DNA from 4 places in the Psychrobacillus sp. PGGUH221 genome. Region 2 is predicted to be linked to each of the others. Evidence: riboswitches for the same ligand, from Rfam matches in the RefSeq annotation. Region 2 holds a riboswitch; each other region holds the start of a gene.
The links. Region 2 has a riboswitch for S-adenosylmethionine ahead of PGC35_RS18145 (bifunctional homocysteine S-methyltransferase/methylenetetrahydrofolate reductase). Riboswitches for the same ligand answer to the same signal wherever they lie in the genome.

Region 1: another riboswitch for S-adenosylmethionine. It lies ahead of PGC35_RS17490 (hypothetical protein); the one in region 2 lies ahead of PGC35_RS18145 (bifunctional homocysteine S-methyltransferase/methylenetetrahydrofolate reductase).
Region 3: another riboswitch for S-adenosylmethionine. It lies ahead of PGC35_RS01240 (M20 family metallopeptidase); the one in region 2 lies ahead of PGC35_RS18145 (bifunctional homocysteine S-methyltransferase/methylenetetrahydrofolate reductase).
Region 4: another riboswitch for S-adenosylmethionine. It lies ahead of PGC35_RS03585 (methionine biosynthesis PLP-dependent protein); the one in region 2 lies ahead of PGC35_RS18145 (bifunctional homocysteine S-methyltransferase/methylenetetrahydrofolate reductase).

What each region holds. Positions count from the first base shown of each region.
Region 1 is NZ_JAQMHQ010000010.1:161,173-166,031, reverse strand. Features, by position in the region: gene PGC35_RS17505 (ABC transporter permease) at 1-298, opposite strand, end outside; gene PGC35_RS17500 (ABC transporter permease) at 298-1,233, opposite strand; gene PGC35_RS17495 (M55 family metallopeptidase) at 1,249-2,073, opposite strand; gene PGC35_RS17490 (hypothetical protein) at 2,491-2,802, opposite strand; SAM riboswitch class I at 3,179-3,280, opposite strand; gene corA (magnesium/cobalt transporter CorA) at 3,472-4,434, shown strand; gene PGC35_RS17480 (hypothetical protein) at 4,468-4,859, opposite strand, start outside.
Region 2 is NZ_JAQMHQ010000011.1:39,529-44,387, forward strand. Features, by position in the region: gene metH (methionine synthase) at 1-538, opposite strand, end outside; gene PGC35_RS18145 (bifunctional homocysteine S-methyltransferase/methylenetetrahydrofolate reductase) at 519-2,378, opposite strand; SAM riboswitch class I at 2,455-2,559, opposite strand; gene PGC35_RS18150 (hypothetical protein) at 2,778-3,149, opposite strand; gene PGC35_RS18155 (nuclease-related domain-containing protein) at 3,182-3,736, opposite strand; gene PGC35_RS18160 (protoporphyrinogen oxidase) at 3,866-4,859, opposite strand, start outside.
Region 3 is NZ_JAQMHQ010000001.1:255,493-260,351, forward strand. Features, by position in the region: gene lepB (signal peptidase I) at 1-128, opposite strand, end outside; gene PGC35_RS01225 (TVP38/TMEM64 family protein) at 121-762, opposite strand; gene PGC35_RS01230 (AzlC family ABC transporter permease) at 877-1,605, shown strand; gene PGC35_RS01235 (AzlD domain-containing protein) at 1,610-1,918, shown strand; SAM riboswitch class I at 1,993-2,100, shown strand; gene PGC35_RS01240 (M20 family metallopeptidase) at 2,210-3,445, shown strand; partial or broken gene PGC35_RS01245 (transposase) at 3,662-3,915, opposite strand; gene PGC35_RS01250 (CsbA family protein) at 4,266-4,523, opposite strand; gene PGC35_RS01255 (PDZ domain-containing protein) at 4,533-4,859, opposite strand, start outside.
Region 4 is NZ_JAQMHQ010000001.1:770,927-775,785, forward strand. Features, by position in the region: gene PGC35_RS03575 (ABC transporter permease) at 1-383, opposite strand, end outside; gene PGC35_RS03580 (ABC transporter ATP-binding protein) at 575-2,317, shown strand; SAM riboswitch class I at 2,427-2,533, shown strand; gene PGC35_RS03585 (methionine biosynthesis PLP-dependent protein) at 2,856-3,977, shown strand; gene metC (cystathionine beta-lyase) at 3,974-4,859, shown strand, end outside.

The sequences.
Region 1 (4,859 bases), on a different contig from region 2:
CCTCATCCGTGCCAAACCAATGGGCAGCAGAAGGCGCCTGATTTTGACTAGGATAATCAGTGGCTGTTACTGAATAAGGAGAAAAAATTGGACCAAATATGGCAAAGAGCGTAAGTAAAATAAGAAATATTAGCCCGCCCATTGCAAGTTTATTTTTTCGGAGTCTGCGCCATGCATCTTTCCAATAAGATAACGACGGCCTTACAACAGCCTCCGCTTTTTCTTGATTTTTTGGTTTTGGTCTAAACCACTCGTCCTGTACATTTTGTGGGGAAACCACATTTTGTGGGTTTGTCATTACGCATCCCCCTCTTTACGGTGTAATTTTATTCGTGGATCTAGAAATCCGTATACAATATCTACAAGAAACAACATGAATACGAGAAACGCACTATAGAAAACGGTAGACCCCATAATAACCGGATAATCTCGGTTGTTAATACTCTCTACGAAGTATTTTCCCATTCCTGGAATGGCAAATATCCGCTCAATAACAAAAGTCCCTGTTAATATACCAGCAAGCATTGTTCCTAAAATAGTTACAACCGGCATAAGGGCATTTCTTAACGCATGTCGCACGACGATTCTCACCGGTGAAAGACCTTTTGCCCGGGCCATTTTTATATAGTCCTGAGTCAATACTTCGAGCATGCTAGATCTCGTTAATCGTGCAATTATTGCTGTAGGACCTGTTGCAAGAGCTAAAGTAGGTAATATCATATGTATCGGGCTGCTCCAAGTAGCCGCTGGAAACCATTCCAAGTTTACTGCCAATTGTTGAATAAGTAAGGTTGCTAGCACGAAATTCGGGACAGAAATCCCTACAACGGCAAAAGTCATTGCTAAGTAGTCAATTATTCCGTTGTGCCGGAGTGCAGCAAGCGTCCCTAAGATAATTCCAGATATTAAAGCGACTAGTATCGTAACCATTCCCAACTCAAAAGATATTGGGAATCCCCTTGCAAGTAATTCATTTACGGAGTCATTCGGCTTTTTAATCGATGGTCCAAAGTCAAATGTCACAATCGACTTTAAATAATACAAATACTGAACATGCATCGGTTCATCAAGTTTGTAAAACTTTTCTAAGTTTGCTTGAATCGTAGGATTAGATGTCCTTTCTCCTTCAAATGGAGACCCTGGAACCGAATGCATTAATATGAAGGTTACGGTAGCAATGATAAGAATCGTAGCAATCATCATAATAAAACGTTTAATAATATATTTCGCCATAAGCAAACTCCCCCCTTAACAAAATTTCGTTTGCATTGCTAGCTCTACCATTACAAGCATCGCCCGGTATGCTTCTAATATATCTTTTGCCTCGAACTTAACTATTGTCGTTCCTTCTATAATTTCACAACCAGGTATAAGTGCCGCCCATTCCGCTTGACCATAATTAACAAATTCAATACGTAATGTTGGATTTTTAGGAGGGGTGAGCGGTTTGATTTGATCTCTATTACTAATCGCTACAGCTACCTTTTCTCTCAATAGTGCATGTGCTTTTTGTGGATGCAATGTCTTAACCGCTGATCTTGAGATAGACTCTTTCACTACTGCAGTGACAACTCCAGGAATCAGTGCCTCAGCTTCTTTACACGCACCATCATCGCCTGCAACCATAATAACTGGTACACCAAAGTGCCCTGCTACATATGCATTTAATCCCAGTTCACCAATTTCTACATCGTTTATATACATATTTCTAACTCCGAATATCATTGAGTGACTCATTACTCCAGGTTGTCCTGCTCTCGAATGATAACCAGCAAATACTGCACCAAGGTAAGATTCATCTAATGCCTGCACCATCGAAAACGGCTTCACATCTCCCGTTATTAAAGAAGCTTCTGGATGCAACTCTTCTACTAAAATATTATTCATTTTAGAGTGACTATCATTAACTAAAATCTCTTTTACACCTACAGATAGAGCACCTTCTACAATTGCATTTGCCTCTTGTGTCATTATACGGCGAGCACGTTCATAATTATGCTTACTGGAGTCCACAAAAGTATGATCCGGCAAACCTGTGATTCCTTCCATATCAATTGAAAGAAAAAGCTTCATTTCCATCCCCCTTAATCATTTCACCCATCAAAATAAATATAACTTTATCAAAATATATAGAAAATTACAATATGTCTAAATATTTATAATGCCTTTTTTTTGGTAAATACACGGATTTGATGAGTAATGCGAACATTAACAAAAAATTTTAAACAAAGGAATAGATTAAGGATTTTACACACAAAAAAAGCAAATGCGCTTTTAAAAAGGCATTTGCTCCTGCGCCGTTTCACTTGCTCGTCGCAGTTAAGTTCGGTTGCTCCTGCGTAGCATAGCTACTCGTCGCAGTTGAGATCGTTGCTCCTGCGTTGCGGTTGCTACTCGTCGCAGTTAAGTTCGTTTGCTCCTGCGTTGCGGTTGCTACTCGTCGCAGTTAAGTTCGTTGCTCCTGCGTTGCCGTAGCTAACAATAATATCCTTAGTAACGAGGACCGAAGAAAGGACGTTGGAATGGTTGTTGGAATCCTCCTTGCGGATATGGGTATGCTTGTAGGGGTGGATTCACAACTACGTTTCGATTGGTCTCTGTAAAGTAATGCTGTGGAACATTTACAATATGCTCGCGATTCACATTAACGATTGGATGAATTACAGGTTGCATTCTCGGTATAAAGGAATCACGTACACGATATTGCGGTGGACATACAATTGGCTGCGCAGGTGGTTGTTGCCATGGGGATACTTGAGGTTGATGGCATGAATGACAAGGTCTATGATGATATTGGTTCACAATAAATTCACCTCCTTCTTGCACTTATATTAGTAAATGCAAAAGCAGGCTATAGAAACTAGACAAACACCTCAGTTAATTACAAATAAAAATGAACCCGAATAACTAATCAACCCCTTTGCCAGTATATAGACAAGGGGGTTGATTAGTTCAAAACTCTGTGTGGTGTAAAATAAATACTTTCTTTCTCTATTGATCAAATGGGATCTTCAAAAAAGAAGTTTTATATTTAACTCGATACACTTCTTACGAATGGGTAACTGAAGTGAACGAGGTGAAACCAAAGCCAAAATTCTTTCCATATAGCTCTTTAAATCAAATAAAACCTCTTCTTAGAAACAAGAAGAGGTTTACACGTCGTTAAGTGATTATTCTCTTCTTATCTTCAAGCCTAAAAGCTTTTGGAATTAGCACAGTGCAAAAATGCCTGTTGCTGAGGTATCCTAGGGCCAAGTCCCTCCACCTCTCTTGATAAGAAAGTTGTTATATTTGATTAATACCCACTATACAGATAGAAATTATATATGTCAATACTATTTTTTATTTAATCAAACTTTTCCAGTCATTATAAATAATTTATAGGTTAAATATTATGAGGTGTGTTTTGATGGAAGTATGCGAATATGAGATAATGGCAACATGCATTCAATGTAAAAGTGAGGTTTTGATATGATTCAAACGATGGGCATTACAACCGATCACGAAATAATATGTGATTTTCCTCTCCATGATATTAAAAATAAAACGTTTGAATGGTATTGGATTGATATTGGAGAACCTTCTCAAGAAGAAGAGAATCTTCTTAGCTCTTTTTTCCATTTCCATCCGCTAGCAATAGAAGACTGTTTACTAAGACTTCAACGTCCAAAGTTAGACCATTATGATGGGTATGCGTTTTATGTTCTACATACCATTAATGAAGAAACGTTAGAAGCGGAAGAACTAGATATTTTTGTTGGAAAGGATTATGTTGTCACCTTCCACTTTCCACCTATGCATGAATTGGCTCAAGCACGAGAACGCATTATTCGAAATTCAGAAGGCTGGGAACGTGGGGCCATGCATGCAACCTATCATATCGTCGATAAAGTAGTGGATGCTTATTTTCCAATCGTCTATAAAATTGAGGATTATTTGAATGAAGTAGAAGACAAGCTTTCTTCAGATATGAGACATTTATCTATAGATCAAGTTTTTGACTTACGTAGTGATTTGCTTAGATTACGTAGAACAGTGATACCTATGCGGGATTTATTGTACCGTATTATGAATTCCGAACGAATAAATTTACAACACTCTGAACGTGCATATTTTGGAGACATTTATGATCACTTGCTAAAGCTCACGGAAATGATTGAATCTAATCGAGAACTTACTGCAGATATTAGAGACAGTCATATGTCGATTAACTCTAGTCGAATGAATCGGATTATGATGATTTTAACGATCGTATCCACCGTTTTTATACCATTGACATTTATCGTAGGAGTATACGGAATGAATTTTGCGTATATGCCTGAGCTAGAGTGGAAATATGGTTATTTTGTCGTGATGGGATTGATCGTTGTTATTGCTCTTTCCATGCTTGCTTGGTTTAAATTTAAAGGCTGGTTTTCTCTATTTAAAAACTAAAAAAGAGCTGACGTCGTAATGTCAGCTCCTTTTTTATTTTACGTTACCGGTCCAATAGTAAAATAATGCAGTAAAAGTGAGTTTTTGAGCATGGGTCAAGTCATGTGCAAGCGACACATGCACGTTTACTGCTTGTATTTCAAATGCAGGATGAGTTGCATAAGGAAAAATTCCAAAACGGTACGTAGCTAACCGTTTTCCATTGGAATCATCGACATCAATATCTCCATACATACTTTTTGCTTCCATTTGCAGTATCTTCTCATTGTTCGCATTAAAAATAATGGCTCTATTTTTAACTGAAAAAGGAGGCATGACAACAGTGGATAAATGGTTTTTTGTGTGGTCATAAACTTTTATCTGCATAAATTTTAATTTATTTTTCAAAGTGAATTGACTGACTATACTATCATCCATTGTTTTTA
Region 2 (4,859 bases):
CTTGTTGTATACCAATGGTTGCGGCCTTCACGTTTAGCATATCCTGACTTGTTTCCAATAGGATAACATCGGAGCCACCTTCGACTAATGCCTTTGCTTGTATGTAAAAGTCATTTGTTAACTCATCGAAGGTTATTCCACCAGTTACAGACAATGTTTTTGTTGTCGGTCCAATTGCACCAGCCACAAATCTCGGCCAGTCGGGAGTAGATAATTCAATTGCAACCTTCTTCGCAAGCTGCACTGCACGAAGGTTGATTTCATGCGCTTGGTCACCTAGATCATATTCATTTAACACGACTGGTGTTCCCCCAAACGTATTGGTACAAATTATATCTGCACCTGCCTCTAGATATTCCCGATGAATTTGTTCAATGACAGTTGGATTGATAACGTTTAAATACTCATTACATCCCTCGTATTCTTCTCCACCGAAATCCTTTGGAGTTAGATTCACGTTTTGGATCATCGTTCCCATTGCGCCATCAATAATAAGAATTCTTTTTTGAAGTTCCTGTTCAATTAGATGTTTGGACATAACTGTTTTCTCTCGCTTTCTTTCCGTCAATCTCTTTAATATGGCGAATCAATTCAAGTGACATATCCACACGGAAAAATGGCGTAATGATGTAAATGCCATTAAATAACTCCGCTGCAGTGTCAATAAGCTCTTTTGCAATTTGTATACCTTCCGCAGTAGAACGCTCTTTATCTTCTCCACAAGCACGCATGCGTTCTAACACTTCATCTGATAATTTAATACCTGGCACTTCATTGTGCAGGAACTCAGAATTACGACTATTTGTAAGTGGCATAATCCCAAGGAAAATAGGAGTGGACAAGTGTTTCGTCGCTTCATAGATTTCCTCCATTTTTTCTTTCGAATAAACGGGCTGGGTAATGAAATAATCAGCTCCACACTCTATTTTCTTCTCTAGTCTTTTAACAGCACGATCCAGTACGCGAACGTTGGGATTAAAGGCAGCTGCCACAGAGAAGTTGGCTTTTTTTCGAAGCGATTTTCCTGAGAAGGAAACACCTTCATTTAGCTGTTTAATTAATTGGAGTAACTCTAAACTTGATACATCATAAACACTGGTTGCTCCGGGAAAATCTCCTATTTTGGTTGGATCACCTGTAACAGCCAATATATCATGAATTCCAAGTGCATCCAGACCCATTAAATGTGATTGTAAGCCAATCAAATTGCGGTCACGACATGTAATATGAGCTAGAGGACGAATATTATTTTGCAATTTTAACATCGAGCCCATAGCCATATTGCTAATACGAGGAGATGCAAGTGAGTTATCTGCCATCGTTACTGCATCAATTCCAGCTGCATTCAGCTTCTCTGCACCTTCCATAAAAGTAGTTGTGTCTAAATGGCGTGGCGTATCTAGTTCCACGATGATTGTTCTTTCGGTTTTTGCTTTTTCATGTAGTGGTTGATTGACGGTTGGTTCTGCTTCCTGAATGATTATTGGCTTTCTAGGCGTTACGATTTTATTTGTAATTGGAGGTAGAGTTCCAATTCTTTTTTTCACGGCTTCAATATGTTTTGGTGTTGTCCCACAGCAACCGCCTATTAAACGAACTCCTGCTTCGCGAAAGTATAACGCTGCTTTTCCAAAATAATCTGCCTCAGATTCGTAAACAATACGGCCATCCTCTACATCAAGTAAACTTGCATTTGGATAAGCAGACAGAAATGCTTTTTCTGGTAGCGTCACCCCTTCGAACGCTTGAATTGTATGATGAGGACCAAGTCGACAATTGACTCCCACAATACTTGCTCCTAATGCCTCTAGTTGATGTAATGCATCATTTAGCGATAAACCGTTTTGCAAGATACCTGGCTCATGCATCGATACTTGTGCAATGATCGGTGTATCTGTCAGCTTTCTTAGATGCGTAACCGTTGCGGAAAGCTCTTCAAAATCATAGTACGTTTCTAGTAATAATCCATCTGGATTTCCTGATAGTAGTTGGGTAGCTTGTTGATTAACCGTTGCGATAATTTCATCAATAGTCGCATCACTCTTCCGAATACCGCGTATACCACCAATCGTACCAAGCACAAATTGACCACCAGGGGCAGCTGCTCTTTTTGCGATTTGGATCGCCGCTTCATTGATTTCTTTCATTTGATTTTCTAGTCCGTACCGCGCCAGTTTAATTGCATTTGCACCATACGTATTCGTCTGAATGATATCCGCGCCTGCAACTATATAGTCCTGGTGAATTTTCTCAATAATCTCTGGCTTCTGGATGTTTAATTCTTCGTTACAATAATCAATTCCATATGAATAAAGCAGTGTCCCCATCGCTCCGTCAGCAGTCAAAACATTCGTTTGCAGCTTCTCTAATAAACCCATTCACATTCATCCTCTCTAAAATAAAAAAAAAGCCTTCCATGAAAAGAAGGCTTTACGAGTATGTAAAATTCGTCCCTTCTCATCTATCAGACACATAAGCATCTGCTGGAATTAGCACCTGACCAAACGGCTGGTTGCTGAAGCTTCACAGGGCCAGTCCCTCAGCTTCTCTTGATAAGAATTCAATATTCAATTTTTTGTTAGACTTATCGTACCTTTATTCAACTAAAGCGTCAAGACGTAGATTGAATTTTCTTGCATCTTAAGAGTGTTTTTATTATCCGATATTTGGCGGTTATTATCCGATTATCTCGATTTATTATCCGATTTTCATTTGTTATTATCCGATTATCTCGACTTATTATCCGATTTTCACTCTTTATCATCCGATTCGTCAATTTAAGACCAATTCCACTTATAAATTGTGTTACGTTTAGACGAACCCTCTCTCGACAGCCCCATAGAATTTAATATGCGAGATGCGGCCTGATAAGAATCCAATTTAAGAAAATATCTACATTGCCGATTATTAATACTATCCCCGATTAGCATAAACCAATCACGCATCGCCTTCTCATGCGCCAAGCGATCTACATGACCACACCTTAAACAGTTCCAGCCGTTTTTCTTTTTCGTCATCCCATGCGTCTCACACTTTTCACAATAGACCCCTGTCAGCAAATCATTTGGATTTATGCTCCATCGACTGCACAGTGGAAATGGAAAGTACACTTGATGACACACAACCATTTTCTCTGCCAATTCATGCATTGCTGGCACTTCCAGGCATACTTTCTCACGAGTCATATTGCGCAAAAATACTGGAATCGTCGAATAAAGTATCGTATCGTTGGATATTTGATGGATGGCTCTACTACCTTCACCCTTGAATTCGTCAACACGATTACACCACGAACAGGAATACTCACACCTTGCAATCTTAACCAATCTTCCAGTAAATATATATTCCTTTCTATCTGTACTTCTGGACTCTCAAATACATCGACTTTACCCTCTTCATTCTCTCGCTCAAGCTGGGAAGGATTTTGCTTAAACCGCAAACTTCCACTTATATTTTTGATCTCTAATACCACCGCAAAGTATTGTGTCAAAAATACCGAATCTATTTGAAACTTGCCATACGATTCCAAGCTCACATCATGCAACACCAAGTATTGGAACGGAAAAGAATACTTTTGAAAAACCCCATCCATTCTTTCTTCCCCGTATATTCCAGCCTTCGCCATTTGCATTTTAGAGTGAATCAACTCTTTCATGTCGTGTATTTTCGGTAAACGTCTATATAATGACTCCAAAGCTATATAGCTATATTCATACGCTCGAGTTTTTACAATCATTTAAACACCCCCAATCGCATCGTATCACATATACAATATTTGTAAATTTATCTAAAACACCATCAATTTCATTCCTACAATAAAAAAAGGACCAAAATTATATTTTGGTCCTACCATCCTTCTTAAAAATTAAATTCTCTCCGAAATTAATTGCGCTGTTTCTTTTCCATTTTTAATGCAAGCGCCGATACCAACTCCATAATACGAGCATCCAGCAAGCACTACATTTGGAAGCATAGATGATAATTTCTGATTCAATGATTTTATCGCTTCCCCATGCTCCAGATGATAGTTTGGCATTAAATCGTTCCATTTAGTTACTTCCACAACTTGAGGCTTGCCGTTTAGTTTCAGGCTCTTGTCAATATCTTGTAAAGCTACTTCCACTAGCTCTTCTTCACTCATATGCTTCATGCTTTCAAAAACTGGATTGGAGCTTTTGTAAAACATTCGTACAAGTAAATTACCGTTTGCAGATGTATGCTTCCATTTTCGGCTAGTCCAAGTACAAGCATTACATTTCACGTCACTGTTTTCCGAAACGATAAACCCAGTTCCATCAGCTGGTAGCTGTTCATCTGGAATATCAAAACCAAGATAAATACTAATTAATGAGGAATTCTTCAATTTATTAAAATCCACATCTAAATCTTGTTCTTGCAAAATTCGCTGAGTCACATCATGCGGAGTAGTCAAAACAACAAAATCCGCTTCTATTGTTTCTCCATTTTCTAATAAAACCTCGTAGCCCGCTTCTGATTTAGTTACTTTCTCCGTATGTACTCCCTTTAAAATCGTACATTCGCTCAATTCTTCCTCCAAGCGATCGATTAAAGTAGAAAGTCCACCTTTAAACGAGATGAATTTTTTATTTGCAGCTGCTGCGAACTGTTCTTTATGCGCTTCTAATCCTTTAATGATGCTGCCGTATTCGTTTTTATAGTCAATCAAATAAGGTAATGTGGAAGAAATAGTGAGATCATCTAATCTCCCTGAATACACTCCGGACAACACGGGAGCAATTTGTTTCTCCACTAATTCTTTCCCTAAGAAATGCTCTAAAAATGAGCCGACAGAACTCTCTTTCGTAAAGTTTTCGTTAGGGGAATCAAGATCTTTCAAT
Region 3 (4,859 bases), on a different contig from region 2:
GTAGGCATCATTGATTCCCCGACTACTTCATAGTTCGTTAAAATGAAAGAACGAACAATAAATACTACTAAAATTCCAATGAAAATGGCCACTAACCATTCCAGCAATTCTTTTTGTGTATTACTCAAATCTTTTCTCCTTTGTATTTCGTCTTTCATCGCGAATTGATCTAAAATCTGCATCTACTTTCTTATCAATTTTTTTCTCCACAGCTTTTCCAACAAACCATAGTATAACCATTATTCCAATCATTATTGCTGTTCTTAAGGGTTGTGTAATGAGTGCTTTAATATCGGAACCAATAAAGCTTACCACTAATATCATAATTAGTTTCCCTAAGACAACTGTCCATAAATACGTATTTTTTTTCATATTAGATAGACCCGCAACTATATTCACAAGTGCGGAGGGTGTAAATGGAAAACAAATAAGTAAAAATAATGGTCCAAAACCGTTTCTCTCTACCCATAATATTAATTTTTGAATCTTTTCATGCCTTGTAATAAAACCTAAAACTCTAGCTCGTCCATATTTTCTAATAACTAAAAATACGGTATAAGCACCTGCAACCGAACCTGCCCAAGATAATAAAAATCCAAACAAAATTCCGTAGGCAGTCACATTCGCCACGATAAAAACTACTAAAGGTAGAAACGGCAAAAATGCTTCAAGAAAAGGTAGTAATAACCCAAATAGTGGTCCAAGTGCTCGGTAATCTTGTGTTAAATTAGATAAAGTTTCGAATGATAACCAACTTGGCATGGTAACTCTCCTCTTCTATGTATATTTATACTCTTCCCAATTTTCAACTATATAAAACTTTATAGATATAGTATAATTTGTTCACTATCATAATTGAAGGTGGTGAAATTCGACATGAATAATAATTCATTCGTAAAGGGTTTAAAAGCCGGTACGAGTATTGCTATCGGCTATTTTCCAGTTGCATTAACATTTGGTTTATTGGCAAAAACCACTGGACTTTCCATTATTGAAGCAACAGCAATGAGTATTTTTGTTTACGCCGGCGCTGCTCAGTATATGTCACTGACGCTTATAGCAAAAGGTGTTGATCCTATTTTAATCGTTTTAAATACATTTGTCGTGAACATTCGACACTTTTTAATGACGGCTGCACTCAATGAAAAGATGCATAGTGAAAAAAGATGGGTCAAAGGAATATATGCATTTGGGATTACAGATGAATCTTTTTCCGTATTAGCAACTCAAAAAGATGAAAAAATACATACTTCTTTTGCATTTGGTGTTGCGCTTATCGCATATGGTAGTTGGGTTGTATTTACAGCGGTTGGACATGTTATAGGTGCCAATCTACCAGCATTTTTACAAGCGGCCATGTCGATTGCTCTATATGCAATGTTCGTTGGTCTTCTAGTACCCTCTATGCGAGGAAACCGCAAAGTAGTCATGCTGGCCCTCATTGCAGCTATTATAAACGGATTTTTTTACTGGACAGAATTATTATCGACAGGATGGGCTATTTTAGTCGCTACCCTAGCATCCTCTATTTTTGTCGAAATTATATATGCCAATCATCAAAAGAGGACTAGACTACGAGGAAAAAACTTAACGAAAGGAGCATAATGGAATGGAAGCATGGTATTGGTGGATGCTATTAGGAATGGCTATTGTTACCTATATTCCCCGAGCATTCCCGTTAACTTTTTTAGAAGGCAAAGAATTACCTCCTGTTGTTTCAGGAGTATTACGTAATATTCCATTTGCAGTATTAGGAGCATTAATTTTCCCAGCTATTTTATATGTTCAAGAAGGTAATCTATTATTTGGAATTATTGGAGCCATTGTGGCATTCGCACTTGCCATTATTTTTTCAAATGTAATGGTTGTAGTATTAGGAACAATTGGTGTTTTAGCTGTATATAGTCTTATCTTTTAAATACTACTTGACTGCTAGGAATAAATTACTTAATATTGGAATTAGTTCTTATAAAATTTACATAGAATATCACTTTCTTATCGAGAGAAACTGAGGGACAGGCCCAACGACGTTTCGGCAGCAGATTCAAAATGAAAACTGTGCCAATTCCTGCAAGCAATTTATTGCTTGAAAGATGAGAAAAGAAGGTTTTTCGATTATACGAAGAGCTCTCTTTTTCTTATCATACAAGATAAGATTAGGAGAGTTCTTTTTTGTTATGAATAATAAATGTAAAAGGAGCAGATACAAGTGAGTTTCCTAGTAGAAAAAAGAGACTATCTCCATAAATTAATAGAAGACAACAAGAATGTATATATTCAAATAAGTCATCAAATACATGAAAACCCTGAGATTGGAAACGAAGAATTTTTTGCTAGTTCTACGCTAATTGATTTATTAGAAAGTGCAAATTTTCAAGTCGAAAAAGGAATAGCAGGTCATGAAACGTCTTTCTATGCGATTAAGGATAGCGGTATCGAGGGACCTACTGTTGCTTTTTTAGCAGAATACGACGCTTTACCTTCAATTGGACATGCCGACGGACATAACATTATTGGTACGGCAAGTGTGGCTGCTAGCATCTCTCTAGCAGAAATGCTGAACGAAACCGGTGGAAGAATAATCGTCCTTGGTACTCCCGCAGAAGAAGGTGGATCAAAAGGAAGTTCAAAAGGAAACTTTGTAAGGCTTGGTTATCTAGAAGATGTAGATGTGGCTTTAATAATTAGCCCTTCAAGCAAAACTACTTTAAGTTGCGAAACACTTGCTCTGGAATCATTAGATTTTCATTTTATTGGACAAGCTACTCACCCAACAGCAGCTTCTAATAAAACAATAAATGCATTGGAAGCTGTCGTTCATTTTTTCAACGGAATCCATGCGCTTCGTTCACAATTACCATCTGATGTTAGCATACATGGAATTATTACGCATGGAGGTGATTCACCGAACATTATCCCTTATTTTGCCTCTGCTCGTATTCATGTCAGCGCAAAGAATTGGAAAAAAACAGAGGAAATCTCCGAAAAAGTTCGATTCCTTGCTAACGGAGCAACACTTGTAACAGGAACTTCTGTAAAAATCGAACGTTTTCAAAATGAGGTGCAAGATTTTGTAGTAAATTCAGTGTTAGATGAGGTTATTCATTCGGAATTTGAAGCTATTGGAGAAGTCGTATACACAGAAAGTAAACATTACAATGACTCTACGGATGCTGGAAATATTAGCTACGTAGTACCAACTGCAAGACCATCCATTAAAATTGGACCAGATGATTTAGTCGCCCATACAATAGAATTCCGTGAAGCTGCCAAATCTAAAGCTGCGGATGAAGCACTAATCAAGGGAGCTAAAGTCTTAGCTACAACCGGTTATCGAATATTAACAGATGCAAAACTACTTCATCAAATCAGAAAAGAATTTAATGCATCCTTAGCTCGTAAAGCAAAAGCAGATGGTATGGGCGTTTGCGATTTGAAAGATTGATATTGTAATTTATATTCTTTATCTTTCGGATTATGAAGTGTGTTTCAACAACATAAAGATTAATCGGATATGCATTTGCTATACAATACACATAAGCTTCCGCTGAATCTGTCTACAGTCTGAATCCACCTCTTAAGAAGAGGTGGATTTTTTTGGAATGTATTGTCTTTCATTGAATTGTTTTATTTTCATTTGGTGTTATCAATGTGCCGGAGTATTCGTTTCAATCTCTTTTATTGTTTGGCGCATCGAACGGATGCCAAATGTATATTGAATAAACGTCATTTTAAATAACACAACGGGATCAATACTTGGTCGCCCAGTAGCAGAGTAAAGATGTTCTACTAATGGATGAAATGGAAATCAATCGTGTCATCCAATTTACGGACCAAATGGTCCTTCGGTACAATCTGCTCAATCGTTAGCATTTCAAGTTGTTCACGTTCATTGATTTGGTTTTTAGTCATCATGATATTCAACACCTCAACGTCTTAGAAGATTTAGAAACTCACCACTTTTTAAATTAGCCAACACTAGTCGATTGGAGTGGAAGGCGCGAAGACTCCTACGGGAACAGCACGAGCCGAAGCACCCGGACTGAGCGTAGCGAAATTAATTTTTGCGACGAGCTTGCGCAGGAGCATTGTTTTTTGCGACGAGCTTTGCGCAGGAGCAAGGGAGAAGGCTGAGGCCGTGCCCGTGGAAAGCGTAGCGCCTGAAACGGAAATCAACGATTTCTTACTATGTATTGTAAATAAAAAAAGACTATAGACAATTTCAAATTTCTTTGAGTTTGTCTATAGTCTGAATCCACCTCTTCTTAAGAGGTGGATTTTTTCTTTTTGTCTCGACTTTTCATATGTGTTGCGTACCAAAAACCTAAAGTCAACGATGCTGCATCAATAATATAAATCCACCATCTATGCGTGTAACCAGCATAGACAGATGCGGCAAATAGAGCAACGGTTAATAATAATGCCACATAATGATTAAAGGTAACACGTGTAAAAAGAATAACAAGCAATGCTGGAGTAAAAATGGCTAATGTAACTTGAGTTGATATTGATAAAGTTTCCATAGTTATCTCCTATCTTACTAATATTAAGCCTAGACGATAGTGATCATGTCTAAACAAAATATGTTGGCGTAAACGAAGTTCTCCGCTAATATCTAGTACTTCTAAGCGACAATGTGCAGCATTTATTTGAACTGCTTCATAAAACTCTTGTTCATTTGTTACTTTTTGTCCGTTTACTTTGACAATTTTCTCACCGATTAATAGACCCATTTTCTCTGCTGGTGAGTCAGCAAGGACTCCGGCTATCATAACACCGTCCGATTGCGGGGAGATAGCAAACGTTCCTGCCATTTCTTTTTTATAAGCTATGTAGGAAATGAATAATCTTACAATGGC
Region 4 (4,859 bases), on a different contig from region 2:
ACAACTAAAAATGCCTTTTTATTAAGTAAACTTTGAAAAAAGGAAACATAGGTTAGCTTTTTTAATCCATTTTGCTCATATTGTTCCTCTATCTTTTCAGAGAGCACTTTTGTGTATCTTTCCTCTGCAAGCTTTTCTACTTCTCTCTCCATTTCCTGTTCACTTACTTTTTCACGAAAGAAAGCATGCTTGCGCACATATTGGTTTGCAAATTCTCTCTTCAGCTCTTCTTTAAGACCCAAATTTTTCAAGGAAGCATTCATTTTTTCATAAATAATAGAATATGTATCGTTCTTCTTTTTCAATTGATAATAGAAAAAAGTGATAAAATGCAACGGAAATCCTAAAATTATCAACAAGAATTTAAACGGCGCTCTCTGCATCAATTTCCCGAAAATGAATGCAAGATGATGGGATATATCAAAATTGACAGATGGCTCTTTATTTAACCCCAACGACTATTTACCTCCTTTCCTATATTGTATAAATCCAAGTGGTATAGTATAGTATAGATTCGAACTTTTATTAAGTCAATGGATTTTAATTAATTACATATAGAATTAGGAAGGTGTTTATGTTGGAGACGGTTTTAAAAGTAAAAGATCTACATATCTCGTTTCTAACCAGCGACAAAGAATTTGAAGCTGTACGAGGTGTCAGTTTTGACGTGAAGAAAGGAGAAACTTTAGGTATTGTTGGAGAATCTGGTAGCGGAAAAAGTGTTACTGCCCGTTCCATTATGAGACTTCTTCCCTCACCTCCCTCCTTGTTGAAAAACGGAGAAATTGAGTTCCTCGGTGAAAATCTGGTAAATAAATCAGAAAAAGAAATGGAAAGTATTCGTGGAAGAGATATTAGTATGATTTTCCAAGATCCTATGACCTCTCTAAACCCTACTATCCGAATTGGAAAGCAAATCGCTGAAAGCTTAATTAAACATCAAAAGTTATCTAAAAAGGAAGCATACAAGCAAGCAGTTGAACTACTTAAACTTGTAGGCATTAAAAATAGTGAAGAACGTTTTAATCAATATCCACATGAATTTTCTGGGGGAATGCGTCAACGTGTCATGATTGCAATTGCACTTGCATGTCGACCTACTTTACTAATTGCAGATGAACCGACTACAGCACTAGATGTAACGATTCAAGCACAAATATTAAATCTGATGAAAGATATGCAGACACGTTTTGGAACATCCATTATTTTGATCACCCATGATTTAGGAGTTGTCGCAGGTATGTGTGACAGGGTTGCAGTGATGAAGGATGGGGAAATTGTTGAAACTGGAACAACAGAAGAGATCTTTGAAAACCCTCAACATGCTTATACCAAAAGATTGCTCAATGCCCTTCCTCGTCTGGATCAAAAGAAAAAACCTAAACGTCCCCCTCTTCGCTCTATTGGAATAGAAGAAGGAAAACCATTACTCGATGTTAGGTCTCTAAAACAACATTTCCATACCGGAAAAGGCAATGTATTAAAAGCAGTCGATGATATCAGCTTTTTCATAAAACCGGGAGAAACGTTAGGTTTAGTTGGAGAATCTGGATCAGGAAAGTCTACAACCGGTAGAGCTGTTTTACGACTTCACGAGCCGACAGATGGAGACATATTATATCAAGGTATAGCCATTAACAGATTAAACAAAAATGAATTGAAAACAATGCGACGTCATATGCAAATGATCTTTCAAGATCCCTATTCGTCTTTAAACCCACGCTTTAAAGTCCTTGATATTATAGGGCAAGCATTAGATATTCATCAGTTGAGTAAAAACAATGAGGAAAGAAAAAATAGAGTAGAAGAATTGCTTGTAATGGTTGGATTAAAACCAGAGCATGCAATGCGGTATCCACATGAGTTTTCAGGTGGGCAGCGACAAAGAATAGGAATTGCTCGAGCACTTGCAGTAGAACCTGACTTTATTGTTTGTGATGAACCATTGTCCGCATTAGATGTTTCTATCCAAGCACAAATAGTTGAATTACTTGAGGACCTTCAACATCGGTTGGGACTTACCTATCTCTTTATCGCCCACGATTTATCGATGGTCAAGCATATTAGTGATAGAGTGGCAGTTATGTATGCTGGAAAAATTGTCGAGCTTGCAGAAAGTGAAGAATTGTACTCTAACCCATTGCACCCATACACAAAATCATTATTAGCAGCAATTCCAATTCCAGATCCTAAAATTGAAGCAAAGAAAAAACGATCACTAATGGAAGAAAATCGGGAAAAAGATCGATATCAATTATCACAATCAGAATTAGTAGAAGTCTCCAAAGGACATTGGGTTGCTATACCGAAAAATTAAGCACCTCCTATTGTACTATTTAGAAATACACATAAAAAAAGACCTTGTATAAAAATTCATCCCGTGATAAACTTACCTAAATTAATTTTTTGAAAATTTTATATTTTATTTCTTATCAAGAGAGACGGAGGGATTGGCCCGAAGATGTCTCAGCAACCAGCCGAATAAAGGTGTGGTGCTAATTCCAATAGACGTTCTACGTCTTGAAGATAAGAAGACTAACTTCAGTATTTTATTGAGGATTCTCTTCTTATTAGAGAATCCTCTTTTTTTATTTTTGGCAGACTCCAGCGCACTGCCCCTCGAGGTTATATGTGAAATAGCTGCTCCAGCGCAAAGCTCGTCACAAACACAGACGACAATAACTTTTGCGGTGGCTGAAAAGCTGCCTCCTAGGTCTTCTGGGCTCGGAGATGAGGGTCATGCATCCTTTACTACAGGATGAGGTGAACTTAAGATGCATTCTTTTCACATTTGCTTGTTGGGGCAAACATAGGCGCTTGCGCATTTATAATTTAATAGTAAAGGATGAATAATGATGTCTAAAAAGAGTATAGAAACTCAGCTAGTACAATTAGGGAACCATAGTGATTCGAAGACAGGAGCTGTAAATCCACCAATCTATTTATCTACCGCTTACAAGCATGCCGGACTTGGTCAATCAACTGGTTATGACTATACACGTACAAAAAACCCGACAAGAGCTATATTAGAAGAAGGCATCGCGAAGCTAGAAGCTGGAGAAGCGGGATTTGCCTGTAGTTCCGGTATGGCTGCAATTCAATTGGTATTATCTCTATTTAAATCAGGAGATGAACTGATTGCCCCAGAGGATCTTTATGGCGGGACTTATCGCTTATTTAATCAGTACGCAGATTCCTACAATATACGCACATCCTATTCAAAGTTTGAAACTGTTCAAGAAGTAGAAGCCCTCATTACTAAAAACACAAAAGCAATCTTTATAGAAACGCCTACTAACCCGTTAATGCAAGAAATCGACATAGAGCAATATGCGACATTAGCTAAAAAGCATCATTTATTATTAATCGTGGATAATACATTCTTAACCCCTTACTTACAGCGCCCAATTGAACTTGGTGCCGATATTGTTATTCACAGCGGCACAAAATACATTGGCGGCCATAACGATGTTCTTGCTGGTCTCGTTGTTTCTAAAGGCACCGATATAGGTGAAAAATTACTAATAAATCATAATGCAGCAGGTGCAGTGCTTTCTCCATTTGATTCATGGTTATTAATAAGGGGGTTAAAAACACTTCACTTACGTATGAAACAGCATGATGCAAATGCAAAAAAGATTGCTGAATTCTTACAAAATGAATCAGCAGTAAAGGATGTTTTATATTCTGGAAAAGGCGGAATGCTTTCTTTCCGCTTACAAAAAAGTGAATGGATTAATCCCTTTCTTGAAAACCTCCAATTAATCGTTTTTGCAGAAAGCCTTGGAGGAGTGGAAAGTTTTATCACCTATCCCGCAACTCAAACACACGCGGAAATTCCAGAAGAAGAACGTATAGCACGTGGTGTAGATAACAGCCTATTACGCTTCTCTGTTGGTGTTGAAGAGGCAGAGGACTTAATACACGACTTGAAACAAGTTTTTGCATTATTGGAAAGTGAGGTGTCCGTAAAATGAGTGGATATAAAGAGTCATTAGAAACGAGTATTGTCGTGGCATCAACTCGTGGGCATGGAGAGAGAAAAACTGGTGCTGTCAATGTCCCGATTTATCTGTCCTCTACCTTCCATCAAGAAAGCTTTGATGAATTTGGTCCATATGATTATAGCCGTTCTGGAAATCCAACGAGAGATGCTTTAGAAAAAACGATTGCAGAACTAGAAGGTGGTACTCGAGGTTTAGCATTCGCCTCCGGACTTGCTGCAATCTCTTCCGCATTCATGCTCCTATCCGCAGGTGATCATATTGTTATTACAGAAGATGTCTATGGAGGTACATTTCGTTTTGTAACCGAGGTATTGCCTCGTATTGGAATTAAGCATACTTTCGTTGATTTTACGGATTTAGAATCCGTTGCTTCAGCGATTCGCTCCAATACAAAATTGATTTATATTGAAACACCATCCAATCCATGTCTAGGTATAACGGATATTAATCGAATCGTGGAGCTCGCTAAAGCAAACAATTGCCTAACCTTTTTAGATAATACATTTATGACACCACTTTACCAACGTCCACTCGACCTTGGAGTAGATGTAGTTTTACATAGCGCTACTAAATTTTTATCAGGACACAGTGACATAATTGCAGGTCTAGCTGTTACAAAAGATGAGGAACTTGGAAAACGATTAGCATTCCTTCAAAATTCATTCGGTGCGATTTTAGGTGCCCAAGATTCATTTTCACTTATTCAAGGAATTAAAACGTTGAGCGTTCGATTTGAAAAATCAGCAGATTCAGCCCAACAGATTGCTGCCTATTTAAACAATCATACTTTAGTCGAAGAAGTTTATTATCCAGGGTTAACATCCCATCCAGGATATGAAATTCATGCACAGC